Regions from separate parts of the Vibrio sp. 1580 genome, predicted to be linked through region 1. Evidence: predicted binding sites of a transcription regulator. Region 1 holds the regulator's gene; each other region holds the start of a gene.

Region 1 (4,360 bases):
CTAAGCCAGTGATGGAAGGTAAAGCGTTACTGTTTAAGCGTTTCGCAGGTCTTGACTCTATTGATATTGAAGTTAAGCACCGCACGATCGATGAATTTGTTGATACTGTTGCGAGCATTGCAGACACTTTTGGCGGTATCAACCTTGAAGATATTAAAGCACCAGACTGTTTTGAGATTGAAAAGCGTCTGATTGAGCGTTGTGATGTACCAGTATTCCACGATGATCAACATGGTACTGCTATTGTAACGGCAGCGGGTATGCTGAATGCAATCGAACTTCAAGGTAAGAAACTTGAAGATTCAACAATTGTTTGTCTTGGCGCTGGCGCTGCCGCTGTAGCGTGTATGGAGCTTCTGATCAAATGCGGTGCAATGCGCGAAAAAATCTACATGCTAGATCGCAAAGGTGTGATTCACACTCGTCGTGATGACCTTAATGAATATAAGCAGTTATTTGCGAACAATACAGATAAGCGCACACTAGAAGACGTAATTGAAGGTGCAGATCTGTTCCTAGGTGTATCTGGTCCAAACCTGTTGCCAGCGGAAGCGTTGAAGTTGATGGCTGATAAGCCAATCGTATTCGCATGTTCTAACCCGGATCCTGAAATCAAGCCGGAACTTGCTCACGCAGTTCGTGATGACTTGATCATGGGTACTGGCCGTAGTGATTATCCTAACCAAGTTAACAACGTATTGTGTTTCCCATTCATTTTCCGTGGTGCTCTTGATGTGCGTGCAAGTGAAATCAATGATGAAATGAAACTTGCAGCCGTTGAGGCGATTCGCGAGCTAGCAAAAGAGCCTGTACCTGAAGCCGTATTGAAGGCTGCCGGTGTTGATAAGCTAGAGTTTGGTGCGGACTATATTATTCCAAAACCAATGGATTCACGTTTGCTACCACGTGTTGCAAAAGCGGTTGCTCAGGCGGCGGTTAATTCAGGTGTAGCTCGTATCGAGATGCCTGAAAACTACATGGCAGAGTAATATATCTTTCAGATGTGATACACAAAAAATGGGACGCTATTGCGTCCCATTTTTTATGTCATCCATTTGGCTCGAGGCAAGAGTTATTACCTGAAACCTTTTATCAGGCTTTTTTATTCTTCGTCGAATGACTCAAATTCGATGCCCATTTCCGTCATCAGCGCTTTTACTTCTGTTGGAATATCATCAGGACGGTCTTTACGAAGGTCTTCATCTGTCGGAAGTGGCTGACCTGTGTACGCGTGCAAAAATGCCTCGCATAGCAATTCGCTATTGGTTGCATGGCGTAAGTTATTGATCTGACGGCGAGTACGCTCATCAGTTAGCACCTTTAAAACTTTTAGCGGGATAGAGACGGTAATTTTTTTTACTTGTTCGCTTTTTTTGCCGTGCTCTGCATATGGGCTAATGTATTCGCCATTCCAGTCAGCCATTGCACACCTTCATTTATGTAATCGGTTAAAAATAATTTAGGTGCTGATTTTAGCTGCATTTACCGCCATAAGCAAAGACATATAGACGTCTAGAAGTGTTGACGTCTCATTTTTTGACGAGTAAAGTGAACATAACAGCAAAGGAAGCGTGTTGATCACTTTATGTTACTCATTAGATATAGCGCATTCCTATTTAGAAGTCATTACCCGTGAAAGGATACACCCATGAGCACTCGCAAACCTGCGACCATTGCAGTACGCACTGGTATTGAATCAGACAGCCAATATCATGCTGTCGTTCCACCTATTTATCTTTCCACTAACTATGGTTTTCCTGCTTTTGGTGAAGTGCCCAAGTATGATTACACACGATCTGGTAATCCAAACCGCGGACTGTTGGAAAGTGCGCTATCTGAACTTGAGTCTGGAAAAGGAGCGGTTGTTACTAACTGCGGTACGTCGGCATTAAATTTATGGGTTTCCGCTTTTCTCGGCCCAGATGATCTCATTATTGCTCCTCACGATTGTTATGGTGGTACCTATCGTCTTTTTAATACCCGAGCTAACAAAGGCGATTTTAAGGTTCAGTTTGTCGATCAATCAGACGAACAGGCTTTAGATGCTGCATTGGCACAAAAACCAAAACTCATTTTGCTAGAAACTCCGTCAAACCCTCTGGTTCGCGTAGTGGATATTGCAGCTACTTGTGAAAAAGCGAAACAAGTCGGCGCGTTAGTTGCGGTGGACAATACCTTTTTGACACCCGTGTACCAAAAACCTTTAGAGCTAGGTGCGGATTTTGTTATCCACTCCACAACAAAGTACATCAACGGTCATTCGGACGTAATTGGTGGGGTAATCATCACCAACACAGAAGCGCATGCAGAAGAGCTTGCATGGTGGGGCAATTGTATTGGTGCAACGGGCACACCTTTCGATAGTTACATGACACTGCGAGGTATTCGTACGCTTGGTGCTCGTATGAAAGTACATGAAGAGAGCTCACAGCAGGTACTGGCTTACCTACAGAAACAAGCGTTAGTTAAAACTATCTATCATCCAAGCCTGCCGGAACATCCAGGTCACGACATTGCTAAAAAGCAGCAAACGGGCTTTGGCTCTATGTTGAGTTTTGAGTTTGCTGGTTCGTTTGAGCAGCTAAAGGTGTTTGTGAAAGAGCTCCAACTGTTTTCATTAGCTGAATCATTAGGTGGTGTAGAAAGTTTGATTTGCCACCCGGCATCCATGACTCACCGTGCAATGGGTGAGGAGGCACTGGCGGAGGCTGGGGTCTCTCATCAACTATTGCGTTTGTCTGTCGGTTTGGAAGATGCACAAGACCTCATCACAGATTTAGAACAAGCGTTCGCTAAAGCTACCCAGTAATAGGAGACGATAACAATGACTGTACAACGTCAGCTGCATAAGTTTGGTGGCAGTAGCTTAGCAAACCCAGAATGCTACTTACGCGTTGTGGGTATTCTCAAAGAGTATTCGACAGAAAATGATCTTGTGGTCGTCTCTGCTGCAGGAAAAACCACTAATCGCTTGATTGAGTTTTTGGAAGGGTTAAATAAAGATGGCCGAATTGCGCATGAAGCGCTTCAAAGCTTGAGACAGTTCCAAACTGAGCTAATAGAAAGCTTGTTGGAGAGTGAAGCAAAAGAAGAGCTGTTAGCTTTATTACATGATGAGTTCAGTACTCTCTCGGAGCTGACTGCACCACTCACTAATGCGCAAAAAGCTGCGGTACTGGGACACGGAGAAGTATGGTCTGCTCGCCTATTGGCCGCGTTATTATCTCAACGTTCTATCCCTGCGGTTGCACAAGATGCACGAGCGTTTTTACGTGCAGAAGCGGGAACTCAACCAGAGGTTGATCGCGCTCGTTCATACCCTTTAATTAAAGAGATCCTCGCGCAGCATAACCATAAACGTGTGGTAATTACTGGCTTTATGGCTCAGAACGAGGCAGGAGAAACCATTCTACTTGGTCGTAATGGCTCTGACTATTCTGCAACGGTCATAGGCGCGCTTGCTGAAGTCAGTACTGTCACGATTTGGAGTGATGTTGCTGGTGTTTATAGTGCCGATCCACGTTTGGTGTCTGACGCTTGTTTATTACCGTTACTTCGATTGGATGAAGCCAGTGAACTTGCTCGCTTAGCTGCCCCAGTGCTACACAGTCGTACGCTTCAGCCTGTGGCGCAAAGTACCATGGACCTTAATCTCAAGTGTAGCTATCTGCCAGAGTCGGGTTCTACTCGTATTGAGCGTGTATTGGCATCTGGTCGTGGCGCTAAAATTATTACTTCACTGGATGATGTTTTATTGGTGCAGTTGTCTTTCATGCATGGGCACGACTTCGAAAAAACACAGAGTGATGTATTACAAGCGTTGCAGCGCGCGCAATTAGAGCCACTGGCATTTGAAGCTCAATCCGATCAGCACACGCTACGCTTGGCTTACACCGCAGAAATCGCCGGTGGTGCATTGAAACACTTGCAAGAGCTTGCGGTAGAGGCAGAAATTAAGCTAAAAGAAGGTTACTCGCTCTTAGCTGCGGTAGGTGCAGGCGTTACGAAAAACGCCAATCATTGCTTTGGCTTTTATCAGAAGCTAAAGCACTCTCCGGTAGAATTTATCTCTGAAACAGACTCAGGGCTGAGCCTAGTCGCTGTTTTGCGCCGTACTGATACCGAGGCGTTGGTTCAAACGATTCATAGCCAGTTGTTCCAAGCGCAAAAACGCGTGGCAGTGGCTTTATGTGGCAAGGGTAATATTGGTTCTAGTTGGCTAAATTTATTTGCTACGCAAAAAAGTGAGCTCGAAAAACGTCATGGTATGAGCTTTGATCTTGTCGCGGTTGTGGATAGCCAAACCTATTGGTTCGATGAGCAAGGTATTGAGGCGGCGAGTGTTGCTGAACGATTTGAT
Region 2 (4,360 bases), on a different contig from region 1:
CGCAGTTTTGTGTGGTTCCTGCAGTCTCGAGCGCTAGTTTTGAGCCTCTTCATTCACCAAAGCTCCTTTTATTCGATATTAGAAAATCTAGTTATATGACAGAGCTTAATTGTTTGAGGTGTCGCTTGTTTCTAATTTGAAAACAGGAGGACTTTGAATACAAGTTTAGTCTCACTGAGTTCAAGAGGGAGGGATTTAAACTTCCGTTAAGGCTTTGCTACCTGGGTGCCAGCTCAGTTTTATCTCGGTGAGGTTGCTAACCCGTTTGGGTTCTGAACGCAATCACCCTAAATGTCTCTTTCTCATAAAAATACAAACTCGCTCATTGCTAAGTATTGTGGAAGTTTAGCTTTGATGTTTGCGAGGAGCCTATATTGCCAAGGGAAGAGAAGTGATACAGATGAAAATGGGTAAATTAAAAGACTCGTCTATGAATACTATCTATCGGCAATAGTTAGTATCTATGAAAATGTAGCGTAGCGATTCTTCGTATATTTGATGGTATATCAAAGAATAAGGAGCCTTCGTCCTTGAAGGGGAGTCTGAAAATTAGTTATGAAAAAAGCAGCTAGGTAGCTGCTTTTTATTTATTAAGTTACGTGTCTTTAAGAGTCCACTGTCTCCGTATGTTCCGGAGTGGTTATTGCTTGGTTGCTCTCTTCCATCTTCTTCTCTTCTGCTTTTGCTTTTTCAATCATTGGAGTGATTGTTGAGCCTTGAATGAGGATAGAGAAAACAACGACGGAGTAGGTCATTACAAGAATAATCTCTTTTACATCGATTAACTTATCTTGAATCACCCAAATACCAGATGGAATAGAAAGTGCCATCGCTAGTGCTAGGCCTCCGCGTAAACCGCCCCACGTCAAAATACGCACTGACCATGGATTATATTTTCTGTAACGTTTAAAGCCTATGTAAGAAAGAAATACACTTAGATAGCGAGCTGCTAGTACAAGAGGGACTGAAATAGCCATCATGATCCAGTCTTCTTTGTGGAATTCAAATAGCAGCATCGACATACCGATCAGTAGGAATAACACGCCATTCAAGAATTCATCAACAAGCTCCCAAAAATGGTCAAGGTGATCTTCACTCTCTTTTGAAAAGCCAATAAAGCGTGTCCAGTTGCCAATCATAATACCGGATACAACCATTGCGAGTGGGCCTGATACATGGATGTATTCAGCAAATGCGTAACCTGCTGTTGGGACACCAATGGTAAGTAACAATTCCATTGAGTGATCATCGGTGGCACTGATCAAGTAGTGGAATAGCAAACCGAGGACGAAACCATATGCGATACCACCGATAGCTTCTTGGATGAAGAGTAAGGTGACACTACCTACAGTTGGTGTCTCAGTGCCAAATGCAATCGTAAATAGAGTGACGAAGATAACCAAACCGAAGCCATCATTGAAGAGCGATTCTCCTTCAATCTGAGTGGAGATACGTTTAGGAGCATCTAGTTTTTTCACAATAGCCAATACAGCGATTGGGTCAGTTGGCGATATTAGAGCACCAAATAGTAAGCAGTAGACCAAATCAAATTGGATGCCAATTAACTGACAAAACCCATACAGTGCAAATCCAATAAAGAACGTGGAAAACAGTGTGGCTCCAAGGGCTAAAACAGTGATCTCCCACTTTTGATCTTTAAGGTTCGGGAGTTTGATGCCTAGTCCACCAGCAAATAGTAAGAAGCCAAGAATGCCTTTGAGCAAGAAATCTTCGAAGTTAATCCTTGTGACCGTCTCCGTCGCAATTTCGGTGAGATGGAACCAGTTGTTTTGACCCGCAATTAAGATTAGAAGTGAAAGCACCATTGAACCTGCGGTAATCGCAATGGTGGTTTGCATCTTTCCTATCTTGCTGTTTACAAAAGCAATTAGCATCGCAGCTGCGGATAGAAAACATAAAGTATGATAGACCGACATAGAGCTCTCTATTTGTAACATTTTATGAATGGAATTCTCGGCTGATGCTGCTTAAATAGCAAACATTTTTTCGTGATTATTTTGTAAGTTAAGAAGGAGATAAAATAATCATTAATTCCACGTTTAGACGTCTAGACTCCTGAAGTTTGTGTGATAGGATGGAAAGATAACTAAAGGAATGAGGCTGTACTGTGGGAAGTAACGTAATACAACAGATTGAAGCTCAATTGAAGCAACGTATTCTTTTGATTGATGGTGGTATGGGAACCATGATTCAAGGGTACAAACTTGAAGAGCAAGACTATCGAGGAACGCGCTTTGCGGATTGGCATTGTGATCTAAAAGGTAACAACGACCTGTTGGTTCTAAGTCAGCCTCAACTTATCAAGGAAATTCACGCTGCATATTTAGAAGCGGGTGCAGATATTCTCGAAACCAACACATTTAACGCAACAACCATTGCGATGGCTGACTACGAGATGGAAAGCCTAAGTGAAGAAATTAACTTTGCTGCTGCCAAGCTTGCACGTGAAGTTGCAGACGAATGGACCGCAAAAACACCCGATAAACCGCGTTATGTCGCAGGGGTTTTAGGGCCGACGAACCGCACTTGTTCTATCTCTCCTGATGTAAACGACCCTGGATATCGAAATGTTTCTTTCGACGAGTTAGTTGAGGCTTACTCTGAATCGACTCGAGCGCTGATTAAAGGTGGTTCTGATCTTATTCTTATCGAGACCATCTTCGATACTCTTAACGCTAAGGCTTGTTCATTTGCTGTTGAAAGTGTGTTTGAAGAGATGGGTATTGAGTTACCTGTGATGATCTCGGGGACTATTACTGATGCTTCCGGTAGAACATTATCCGGTCAAACCACAGAAGCGTTTTACAACTCATTACGTCATGTTAAACCGATTTCGTTTGGTTTGAACTGTGCACTTGGCCCGGATGAACTGCGTCCTTATGTTGAAGAGCTCTCGCGTATATCAGAATCTTTTGTTTCCGCTCACCCAAATGCTGGGCTTCCGAATGCATTCGGCGAATACGATTTGTCGCCAGAAGATATGGCTAAGCATGTTAAAGAGTGGGCTCAAAGTGGCTTTTTAAACTTGATTGGTGGGTGTTGTGGTACAACTCCTGAGCACATTCGCCAAATGGCACTCGCGGTTGAAAATATCGCCCCTCGTCAATTACCTGAACTTCCCGTTGCTTGTCGCTTGTCTGGCTTAGAGCCACTCGCGATTGATAAAGACTCTTTATTTATCAATGTCGGTGAGCGTACGAATGTAACCGGTTCTGCGCGTTTTAAGCGCTTGATTAAAGAAGAGCTGTACGATGAAGCGCTCGATGTGGCTCGTCAACAAGTTGAAAATGGCGCTCAAATTATCGATATCAACATGGATGAAGGCATGTTGGATGCACAAGCTTGTATGGTTCGCTTTTTAAACCTTTGTGCGTCAGAACCTGAAATCTCAAAAGTACCAATCATGGTTGACTCTTCCAAGTGGGAGGTTATTGAAGCCGGTCTTAAGTGCATCCAAGGCAAAGGCATTGTTAACTCGATCTCTCTCAAAGAAGGCAAAGAGAAATTCGTTGAACAAGCTAAGTTGATCCGCCGTTACGGTGCGTCTGTGATTGTGATGGCGTTTGATGAGATTGGGCAAGCAGATACACGTGAGCGCAAAGTAGAAATTTGTACCAACGCTTACCGAATTCTTGTTGATGAAGTGGGCTTTCCACCAGAAGACATCATTTTTGACCCAAACATTTTTGCCATTGCTACGGGGATCGAGGAGCATAATAACTACGCGGTGGATTTCATTGAAGCCGTTGGCGATATCAAACGTGATTTACCACATGCGATGATCTCGGGTGGTGTTTCTAACGTCTCATTCTCTTTCCGTGGCAATAACTATGTACGTGAAGCGATTCACGCGGTGTTCCTCTACCACTGTTTTAAAAATGGTATGGATATGGGGATTGTGAATGCGGGTCAGTTAGAAATCTACGATAACGTGCCTGAAAAATTGCGTGAGGCTGTGGAAGATGTCGTTCTTAACCGTCGTGATGACGCCACTGAGAGATTGTTAGATATCGCGGCGGAATATGCAGGCAAAGGGGTAGGTAAAGAGGAGGATGCCTCTGCACTTGAGTGGAGAACTTGGCCTGTTGAAAAGCGCTTAGAGCACGCGTTAGTGAAAGGAATAACTGAGTTCATCGTTGATGATACCGAAGAGGCTCGTGTCAACGCTTCAAAGCCATTAGAGGTGATTGAAGGCCCACTAATGGATGGGATGAACGTCGTCGGAGACTTGTTTGGTGAAGGTAAAATGTTCCTTCCTCAGGTCGTAAAATCTGCACGAGTGATGAAGCAAGCAGTCGCGCATCTGGAGCCCTACATCAATGCAGAAAAGCAGGTGGGA
Region 3 (4,360 bases), on a different contig from region 1:
GTCGAATATCTCTTGGGACCATCTTAAGTAGCGAATTGAAGCTACTTAAATGGGTAGATAGACAAATAGAAAGGGCTGATGTTTTCACATCAGCCCTTTTGTGTTTAGAACGTTTATGTTTAGAACGTTGTTTTCAGTCATGTTTTGAAAAGTGGGATTACCAACCTTTCACAACACCGCCTTTGAACAGCTCTTTTGCCGCTTCGTAAACTTCTTCCGTTTGGTAAGCTTTTACGAAGTTTTGTACGTTTTGCGCATTAACATTTTCTTCGCGAGCGACAATTAGGTTTACGTATGGTGAGTCTTTATCTTCAACGAACACGCCGTCACGCTCTGGCGATAGGTCTATAGAGCTTGCGTAAGTGGTGTTGATGATAGATAGCGTTACGTCATCCAGTGAACGCGGAAGCTGTGGGGCTTCTAGTTCAATGATTTCGATATTTTTAGGGTTGCCTACGATGTCACGTACTGTAGCGAGTAGACCAACGCCATCACGTAGCGTAATCAAACCTTGTTGCTCAAGAAGCAGTAGTGAGCGACCTAGGTTCGTTGGGTCGTTTGGTACTGCGATGCGTGCGCCATCTTGAATTTCATCAATTGATTTTACTTGCTTTGAGTAACCAGCAATAGGGTAAACGAATGAGTTACCCGCGATAGCCAGTTTGTAGCCGCGGTCTTTCACTTGTTGGTCTAGGTATGGTTTGTGTTGGAACGCATTCGCGTCTACTGAACCATCATCCAGAGCGGCGTTTGGTGTTACGTAATCGGTAAATGTTACTAGCTCAACGTCTAGGTTGTATTTCTCTTTTGCTACTTTAGCGGCAACTTCGGCTACTTGTGCTTCAGCACCAGCAATAACGCCAACTTTTACTTTGTTTACGTCTACTTCTTTGTCGCCGCAACCCGCTAGAGCAAGAGCAGAGGCGGCCGTTGCTACAGTCAAAAGACCTTTAAGGCTAAATTTCATCTTTATCTCCTTATAATTTGTATTTTTGATGCTTATCTGTGGTCTACACGGCGCACCACTGCGTCGCCGATAGACTGAATAATCTGTACTAGAACAATCAACATCACGACAGTCACGGCCATGATAGTTACATCGTAGCGGTGGAAACCGTAACGAATGGCTACGTCGCCTAGGCCGCCGCCGCCTACCGTACCCGCCATAGCTGAGTAGCTAACGAGAGTGACCAAGGTAATCGTTACTGAGTTAACAATAGTCGGCATTGCTTCAGGTAGTAGAACTTTTGTGATGATCTGTGTTGGAGTCGCCCCCATTGACTGCGCTGCTTCCACCAAGCCTGTCGGTACTTCTAATAAAGCGCCTTCAATAAGACGAGCGACAAAAGGAATGGCGCCAATAGTCAGTGGGACGATTGCTGCGGTTGTACCGATAAAGGTTCCAACCAGCATTTTTGTCACTGGAATAATCGCAACCATCAGTACGAGGAATGGCACTGAGCGACCAATGTTAACGATAGCGCCTAAGCCGCTATTTAGTTTGGTGTTTTCAAGTAGGCCGCCTTTCTTAGTAATATGGAGGATTACGCCTAATGGAATACCCACAGCAAAGCCGACTAATCCGGCAACCGCAACCATGTAAAGCGTTTCCCACGTTGCACCTAAAAGTAGTTTGCTGTTTAAACTCAGCCATTCAGAAATCGTATTAAAGGACATAACCAAGTACCTCTACTTTTACGTTGTGCTTACGCAGGTATTCAAGAGCTGCGTTGTCATCTTCTTCGTTACCAAATAGCTCTGCGACCATCATGCCGAATTTCACGCCACCAGCGTAATCAAGGTCGGAACTCAAAATACTCACATCAATATTGTATTTACGAGAAATTTGCGACATTAACGGTGCATCGACGGTTGCGCCAGTAAACTCTAAGCGAACCAACGGGTAGCTGCCATCAACACGCTCTGCTTGCAGACGTGCTTGGTAATCTTCAGGAATGGAAAGATCCAGCGTTGAGCGAATGAATTGGTGCGCCAGCTCCGTTTTAGGGTGCGCAAAAATATCGCCAACGGTGCCTTTTTCCACCAGCTCACCACCACCGATGATTGCTACTTCGTGACAGATACTTTTTACGACTTCCATTTCGTGAGTGATAAGTAAAATCGTGATGTTGAGTTTGCGGTTGATCTCTTTCAATAACTCAAGGATAGATTGAGTTGTTGCCGGATCTAGTGCGCTAGTGGCCTCATCACAAAGCAGCACGCTAGGATCGGATGCCAATGCACGAGCAATTGCCACACGCTGTTTTTGGCCGCCACTTAAGTTAGATGGGTAGCTCTCGTGTTTGTCGGCTAAGCCTACAAGCTTTAGCAACTCAGTTACTTTTGTTGTGATTTGCGATTTGTCTTTACCTGCCAGTTCTAGGGGTAATGCCACATTATCAAACACAGTACGAGACGAAAGCAGGTTAAAGTGCTGGAAGATCATGCCAATGTTACGGCGTGTTTCGACTAGTTGTTTTTTACTGAGTTTGGTTAGATCCACACCATCAACGATGATGGAACCAGAGGTCGGTGCTTCTAGCATGTTGACACAGCGGATCAGCGTACTTTTACCAGCACCTGATGAACCGATAACACCAAAGATGGTGCCTTTGTCGATGTGTAGGTTAATGTCTTTCAGGGCAAGGATTTCCTTACTGCCTTGGTAGAACACTTTATTGACGTTTTTTATTTCTATCATGTTTCAACCTGCCCAAAGATACGGGGAACTTCGCTGTCAAAAACGGCCTTTGACAGAACTTAATGTTGAGCTTTATCTCAATTTTCAGTTGATGCTATGGGTTAAGCAGAATGAAGTCAATAGATATTTTTACGTCTAGACGTCTAAATGTATGGATGTTCTGTTTTGAAACGAAGATGTATAGATAACAAGCAGGAGGTAGACGGCGGGGCACCCTCAGATTTACCGATTCTTGCCCAACAAATCAACCGTTTTGTCGAGGCCTAGAATGAATTAGATAGTGTTGAAGTTTATAAGGTATGTAATAATCTGATTAAACCGAGTTAATAGAGAAATACGTTTTGGCAAAACCTGCTGTTTTTATCGATCGTGATGGCGTAATAAACGTTGACCACGGCTACGTTCATGACGAACATGATTTTGAGTACATTGATGGTGTATTTGAAGCGACGAAAGCGCTAAAAGATAAAGGCTACCTTCTAGTGTTAGTGACGAATCAATCGGGCATCGCACGCGGTAAATTCAGTGAAGACCGTTTCTTGTCTCTGACTCAATGGATGGATTGGAACTTTGCTGATAATGGTGTTGAGTTCGATGGTATCTATTACTGTCCACATCATCCAGAACATGGCATTGGCGAGTACAAGCAAGATTGTGAGTGCCGTAAGCCAAAACCAGGCATGTTCATTTCTGCGCGTGACTTCTTGAAGATCGACATGGAGAAATCTGTGATGATCGGCGATAAAGCTGAAGACATGATGGCAGCAGAAGCGGCAGGCGTTGGCACTAAGATTTTGGTTCGCACTGGTAAGCCAGTAACAGAACAGGGCGAAGCCATTGCAACGGTAGTATTAGATAGCATTGCAGATGTGCCTGCGTACTTAAACAAGTAATCTTCATTACTGACTGAGTTAAGGGAAGCCACTGCTTCCCTTTTGTTTGATTCCTTCTTTTAGTCTGAACACTTATGAGCAAAAAACTCACCATTCTTGATATCGCAAAATTGGCAGGCGTGGGCAAATCGACAGTAAGCCGTGTGCTTACTAACGATCCAAAAGTGAAACCGCAAACGCGTGAGAAGGTAGAGCAAATCATTCGTGAATCAGGCTACGTCCCATCAAAGTCGGCGCAGTCGATGCGTGGTGGCAGTCAAAAGGTTATTGGGGTTATCATCTCCCGTTTAGATTCACCATCAGAAAATCGCGCCGTTGGTACCATGCTCAATGCTTTGTATTCCGCTGGTTATGATGCGGTGATCATGGAGAGCCAATTCGATCGCGATAAAACCAATGAGCATTTGGATGTGCTTAAACGTCGCAACGTCGATGGGGTGATCGTGTTTGGCTTTACTGGATGTGATGAGCGAGCATTGGCGGAGTGGGGGAATCGTATCGTCGTGATCGCGATGGACACGCAAATGGTTTCCTCGATCAACTACGATAACCAAGGTGTGATAGACATGGCTTTGTCTCACCTTGAGCGGCAATCTTTATCTCGCATTGCTTATATTGGTGTTGATCCTGAAGACAAAACCACTGGCTTAGCTCGTCTAAATGCTTATAAAGCTTGGTGTCAACGCAAGCAAATTGCACCTTGTTTCCAAACGGGTAAGTTGAGCCATGAAAGTGCTTATCAGTTGGTAGACAAAGTCCTTCAATC
Region 4 (4,360 bases), on a different contig from region 1:
CTGACCAAAACCATGCCATTGCGGTCTCAAAAAGTGCGATGCCAGTATTGTCGATGTTGTCTTTTAGAATTGCTTCGCGTTGGCATTCTTCCATATGAGGGAAGCAAAGCTCAAGATTGCGTCTGATAGTAACTTGACGTTTTCTCATGATTCGCATAGCTAAACGACCAATGTTGCGTCCCAAAGCTAGTTGAACTTTAAAAGGAAGGAGGCTAAGTAAGTACATCACGCTAATGATAATTAACGTTCCCCAGTAACGAGGCAAAAGAAATTCGGCCTTGAATGCAGGCTTTTTGTATTTGTTCATGTAAGTATTGTCAGATGTGCCCATCTATAAGTGATAAAAACAATGATAATGGACTGCACTTTTATCATTGATAACGCTAATAACATAAATTAAAGCGCGCGGATTCTATGGTTCTTCGACACACTACACAATAAGAACTTTGCAGAAATATGTAGGGAATGAAAAAGCAGTAAAGATGAGTCGCCACGTTAACATCTATCGGAGTGATTTATCTACTGCCCTTTCCTAAAGTTTGAAGAAACATAACTTTGTATTTTCAATGCGCTAAATAATGCCTGTTTTTCAATCACATAATGCGACCGTGATGAATACAACAATAAGACGTCATATCAATACTCGCCATTAGCGATTGAATTTGTACTAAAAAGCCGCAGCAATTTCTCGCTGCGGCTTCTTATTCACTTAACAAGTAGAGTGGCGTTATTCGTGCCCTACTGTTTTGGATAATAAATTTACGATCAACACACCAGCGATGATAAACCCAATACCAACTAGGGCTGGTAAGTCTAGACGCTGTCCGTAAACAAAGTAACCAACCGTCGCAACCAAAACGATCCCAGCACCACTCCATATGGCATAAACAACCCCGACAGGCATTGTTTGCACTGTGACGGAAAGCAAGAAGAAAGCGATGCCGTAACCAATCAAAACGACTGTGCTCGGCATTACTTTCGTAAATTGCTCTGTTTTGGGAATATAAGAAGTGGCAATCACTTCACATACAATCGCTATCGACAGCGCCAACATTGGTGGCATAGAGACAAGCATTTTGAACATAAGGCATTAACGCTCAACAGAAATGTAACCGACAACATGTCCGGATAATTAGGCCGCGCATTATACCCAACTCATCTCACGATGGAATACCACTAACGATGTTTACACACCATCACTTTCGCTTACTTTTTGATGACCAGGTGAAAGGCTGACGTTTTGGTGCTGACGAGAAATTTCAAAGTAGATATGCATATCAATCGGCTCAGGTGTATTGAGTAGCATCTTACCTACTTCACGTTGGAAATGAGCATAATTACCTAGCTCATCCGTTAGTTCTAGGAGCTCGTAAGAGGCTTCATCGGCAAACATTCCATACGCATACTGATAATGACTGATATCCTTGCTCTTATCATAACCCAGCTTTTGAAGAGCTTGATCAATCTCTTCCGGCGTATAAATGTCTTTATCACCAAACGAATGCAGTAGCACGCAAGGAACTTCTTGAGCTATGCTCTGAATCTTTGTCTTTCTCTTGAAAATACCGAACATAATGTCCTCCACTGACGATGTTTCCAAATATGCACATTAATGCAAAATGGTGAGCTGATTGTTTTTAGTATGGCTCATTAATTTGAGACTTCCTTACTACGAAGTCACCTTCACATATTAACGTGATCGCATAATTACCAGCAAATAGTACACACTGCGTTTCAAACCTATCTCATCAGAAACTCTGCTTTAGTCACAATTGTGTGACAACCCCGAGTACGGTTTACCATAATGTAAAGAGTAGATTGAAAAGTCGGATTTCGTATCGACATCTAAACTTAATTAAGTTAGCTTTAGAAGTATAGACGTCTAGATTGACTATACTTAGGGAGAGAAAGTCGTGCCAATTAGAATTCCAGATCAATTACCAGCTACCGATGTATTAAGGACAGAAAACATCTTCGTGATGAGTGAAACGCGTGCAGCGAGTCAGGAAATACGTCCTTTAAGAGTGCTGATCCTTAATCTGATGCCAAAAAAAATAGAGACTGAAACTCAGTTTCTGCGTCTACTCTCAAACAGCCCACTACAGGTTAACGTCGAATTACTGCGCATTGATAACCGCCCGAGTAAAAATACGCCAACTGAACATTTAGACACGTTTTATCGCCAATTTGAAATGGTGCGAGATAAAAACTTCGATGGCATGATCATTACTGGGGCTCCATTAGGTTTGGTACAATTTGAAGATGTCATTTATTGGGATCATCTCAAAACCATCATGGAGTGGGCAAAAGATCATGTGACATCCACTCTTTATGTTTGCTGGGCTGCGCAAGCGGGACTAAAGCTACTCTACGATCTACCTAAAAAAACGCGTAAAGAAAAACTTTCAGGCGTGTATCATCACCAAATCCATCATCAATTTCACCCTATCTTACGTGGATTTGATGACACGTTTTTGGCTCCTCACTCGCGTTACGCAGATTTTTCGCCTCACTTTCTAGAAGAGCATACTGACTTAGACATTTTAGCGACATCGGATGTCGCAGGTGTGTACTTGGCCACCACAAAAGACAAACGCAATGTCTTTGTCACAGGACACCCTGAGTATGATTCTCACACCTTACATAATGAATATATCCGAGATTTAAGCGAAGGTATGGAGCCCGCTATTCCTGTCAACTATTACCCAAACAACAACCCAGATAACCCACCAATTGCAAGCTGGAGAAGCCATGGACACCTCCTCTTTTTAAACTGGCTGAACTACTGTGTTTATCAGCAAACACCGTACGACCTCGATCACTTCAGTGAAGATGCTTTCACTAAAGACGATTAGCTTCAAAATAAGCAAACAAAGCACTCATCATTACCGAAATGTAATATGTGAACCAAGCCGCCATATGGCGGCTTTTTCATAACAGTTTGCAAACCTGATCGCATAGTGTTTTTTCCTCAATAGGCTTTTGCTAAGTAATTCATATCATGCAGAAAGATTCAGGGATGTAGGGATAAAGAATGAAAACAGCAAAGCTCGGTGCACTAATATTATTGTCTCAGTTTGCACTCGTGGGTTGCGTGACGGTGAAAGAAGATGGAAGCCCTGTCGTTAAAGCCGATCCTGTGGCAATGGCAGAATCACGTATCGCACTTGGCTTAGGTTATTTAGACGGCGGTAACATGATTCGCGCGCATGATAACTTACAACAAGCCTTAAACCACGCACCTCAATACTATCGCGCGCAATTATCTATGGCTCACTACTACGAAACGGTTGGTGAAGATATTAAAGCCGAACAGATGTATAAACGCTCTCTACGCCAACACACTAAAAACGGAAATGTGCTCAATAACTACGGTACTTTTCTTTGCAAGCGAGGTGACTTCGAAAAAGCCGATCAGATGTTTAATCGAGCCATTGAGCAGCCTTATTACTACCTTATTCCAGCGAGCTATGAGAATGCAGCTTTTTGTGCTCTAAAATCACAAGATAAAGACAAAGCGAGATACTACTTTACTAGAGCTATCGATCATGATCCCCATAGACCAAAATCGATTTTGCAACTCGCTAAAATAGAAATTGATAGCGGTGATTATACTGAAGCTAGAATTCGATTAATGAGATTCAATCAAATGTATGGCGTGAAGAAGCCCTCTTTGCAACTCATGATTCAACTTGAACGTGCAGCAGGCAATGAAGCTCTCGAGAAAAAGTATCAAAAACAATTGGAAAAATTTTCTTAGTACAAAATAGCGATACATAAGGCGCATTAGCTCACAGCCAATACAGCGCTTGACCAAGAATCCAGTGAATTCAGACTCACGGTGATACATTCATCCTGTACATAAACGTCAAATTCGGTACTATTTGAACGGAATAAGTGACCAAGTCACATTATAAAAAGTGCGCACACAACGAAATTTGTACATCATACTGTTTTTAAGATTGATTTCGGCACATTGATAAATACTAAATATTACTGACATGCACCAGAAGGAAGTTGAAGCCGGATGAAACCTGCCTGCACTCTGTTATTACTCACTTTGCTGAGTTCACCTTTTGTCGTCAGTGCACAAGAAAATATTGAGAAAACATTCACATTTGGCATTGTGTCCAATAAAGCCCAAAGCAAAATCAAAAAAGCGACGCCCCTTACTCAGTATGTAACTGAAAATATGGCTGAATATGGTTACGCAAAAGGGGCGGTAAAGGTATTTAAAAACTATCGTCAGCTCGCGGTTGCGCTTGAAAATGGCACCGTTCAAATTGCAACGGCGACCCCCTTTAATGCGATGACCTTAGAAAAGGAGTCTAATAGCCAAGTCCTCGCTATACGATGGAAA

What was found. Region 1 encodes MetJ, which represses methionine synthesis genes. Its sites were predicted from a motif close to TTAGACNTNTANANGTCTAA; they were not measured.
Region 2: a site for MetJ is predicted at 2,061-2,080, ahead of metH (methionine synthase). Genes of this name have one in related genera too.
Region 3: a site for MetJ is predicted at 2,829-2,848, ahead of metN (methionine ABC transporter ATP-binding protein MetN). Genes of this name have one in related genera too.
Region 4: a site for MetJ is predicted at 1,867-1,886, ahead of metA (homoserine O-acetyltransferase MetA). Genes of this name have one in related genera too.

The regions. Positions count from the first base shown of each region.
Region 1 covers NZ_JAWOVT010000018.1:63,038-67,397, reverse strand. The annotation lists gene R7093_RS21465 (malic enzyme-like NAD(P)-binding protein) at 1-989, shown strand, start outside; gene metJ (met regulon transcriptional regulator MetJ) at 1,103-1,423, opposite strand; gene R7093_RS21455 (O-succinylhomoserine (thiol)-lyase) at 1,649-2,809, shown strand; gene R7093_RS21450 (bifunctional aspartate kinase/homoserine dehydrogenase II) at 2,825-4,360, shown strand, end outside.
Region 2 covers NZ_JAWOVT010000014.1:95,106-99,465, reverse strand. The annotation lists gene R7093_RS19925 (cation:proton antiporter) at 606-1,937, opposite strand; gene metH (methionine synthase) at 2,129-4,360, shown strand, end outside.
Region 3 covers NZ_JAWOVT010000009.1:80,301-84,660, reverse strand. The annotation lists gene R7093_RS15630 (Zn-ribbon-containing protein) at 1-31, shown strand, start outside; gene R7093_RS15625 (MetQ/NlpA family lipoprotein) at 158-967, opposite strand; gene R7093_RS15620 (methionine ABC transporter permease) at 1,000-1,677, opposite strand; gene metN (methionine ABC transporter ATP-binding protein MetN) at 1,667-2,701, opposite strand; gene gmhB (D-glycero-beta-D-manno-heptose 1,7-bisphosphate 7-phosphatase) at 3,043-3,594, shown strand; gene treR (trehalose operon repressor TreR) at 3,669-4,360, shown strand, end outside.
Region 4 covers NZ_JAWOVT010000013.1:126,868-131,227, reverse strand. The annotation lists gene R7093_RS19350 (LpxL/LpxP family Kdo(2)-lipid IV(A) lauroyl/palmitoleoyl acyltransferase) at 1-307, opposite strand, end outside; gene R7093_RS19345 (DMT family transporter) at 728-1,063, opposite strand; gene R7093_RS19340 (DUF6559 family protein) at 1,187-1,573, opposite strand; gene metA (homoserine O-acetyltransferase MetA) at 1,914-2,855, shown strand; gene pilW (type IV pilus biogenesis/stability protein PilW) at 3,035-3,760, shown strand; gene R7093_RS19325 (phosphate/phosphite/phosphonate ABC transporter substrate-binding protein) at 4,028-4,360, shown strand, end outside.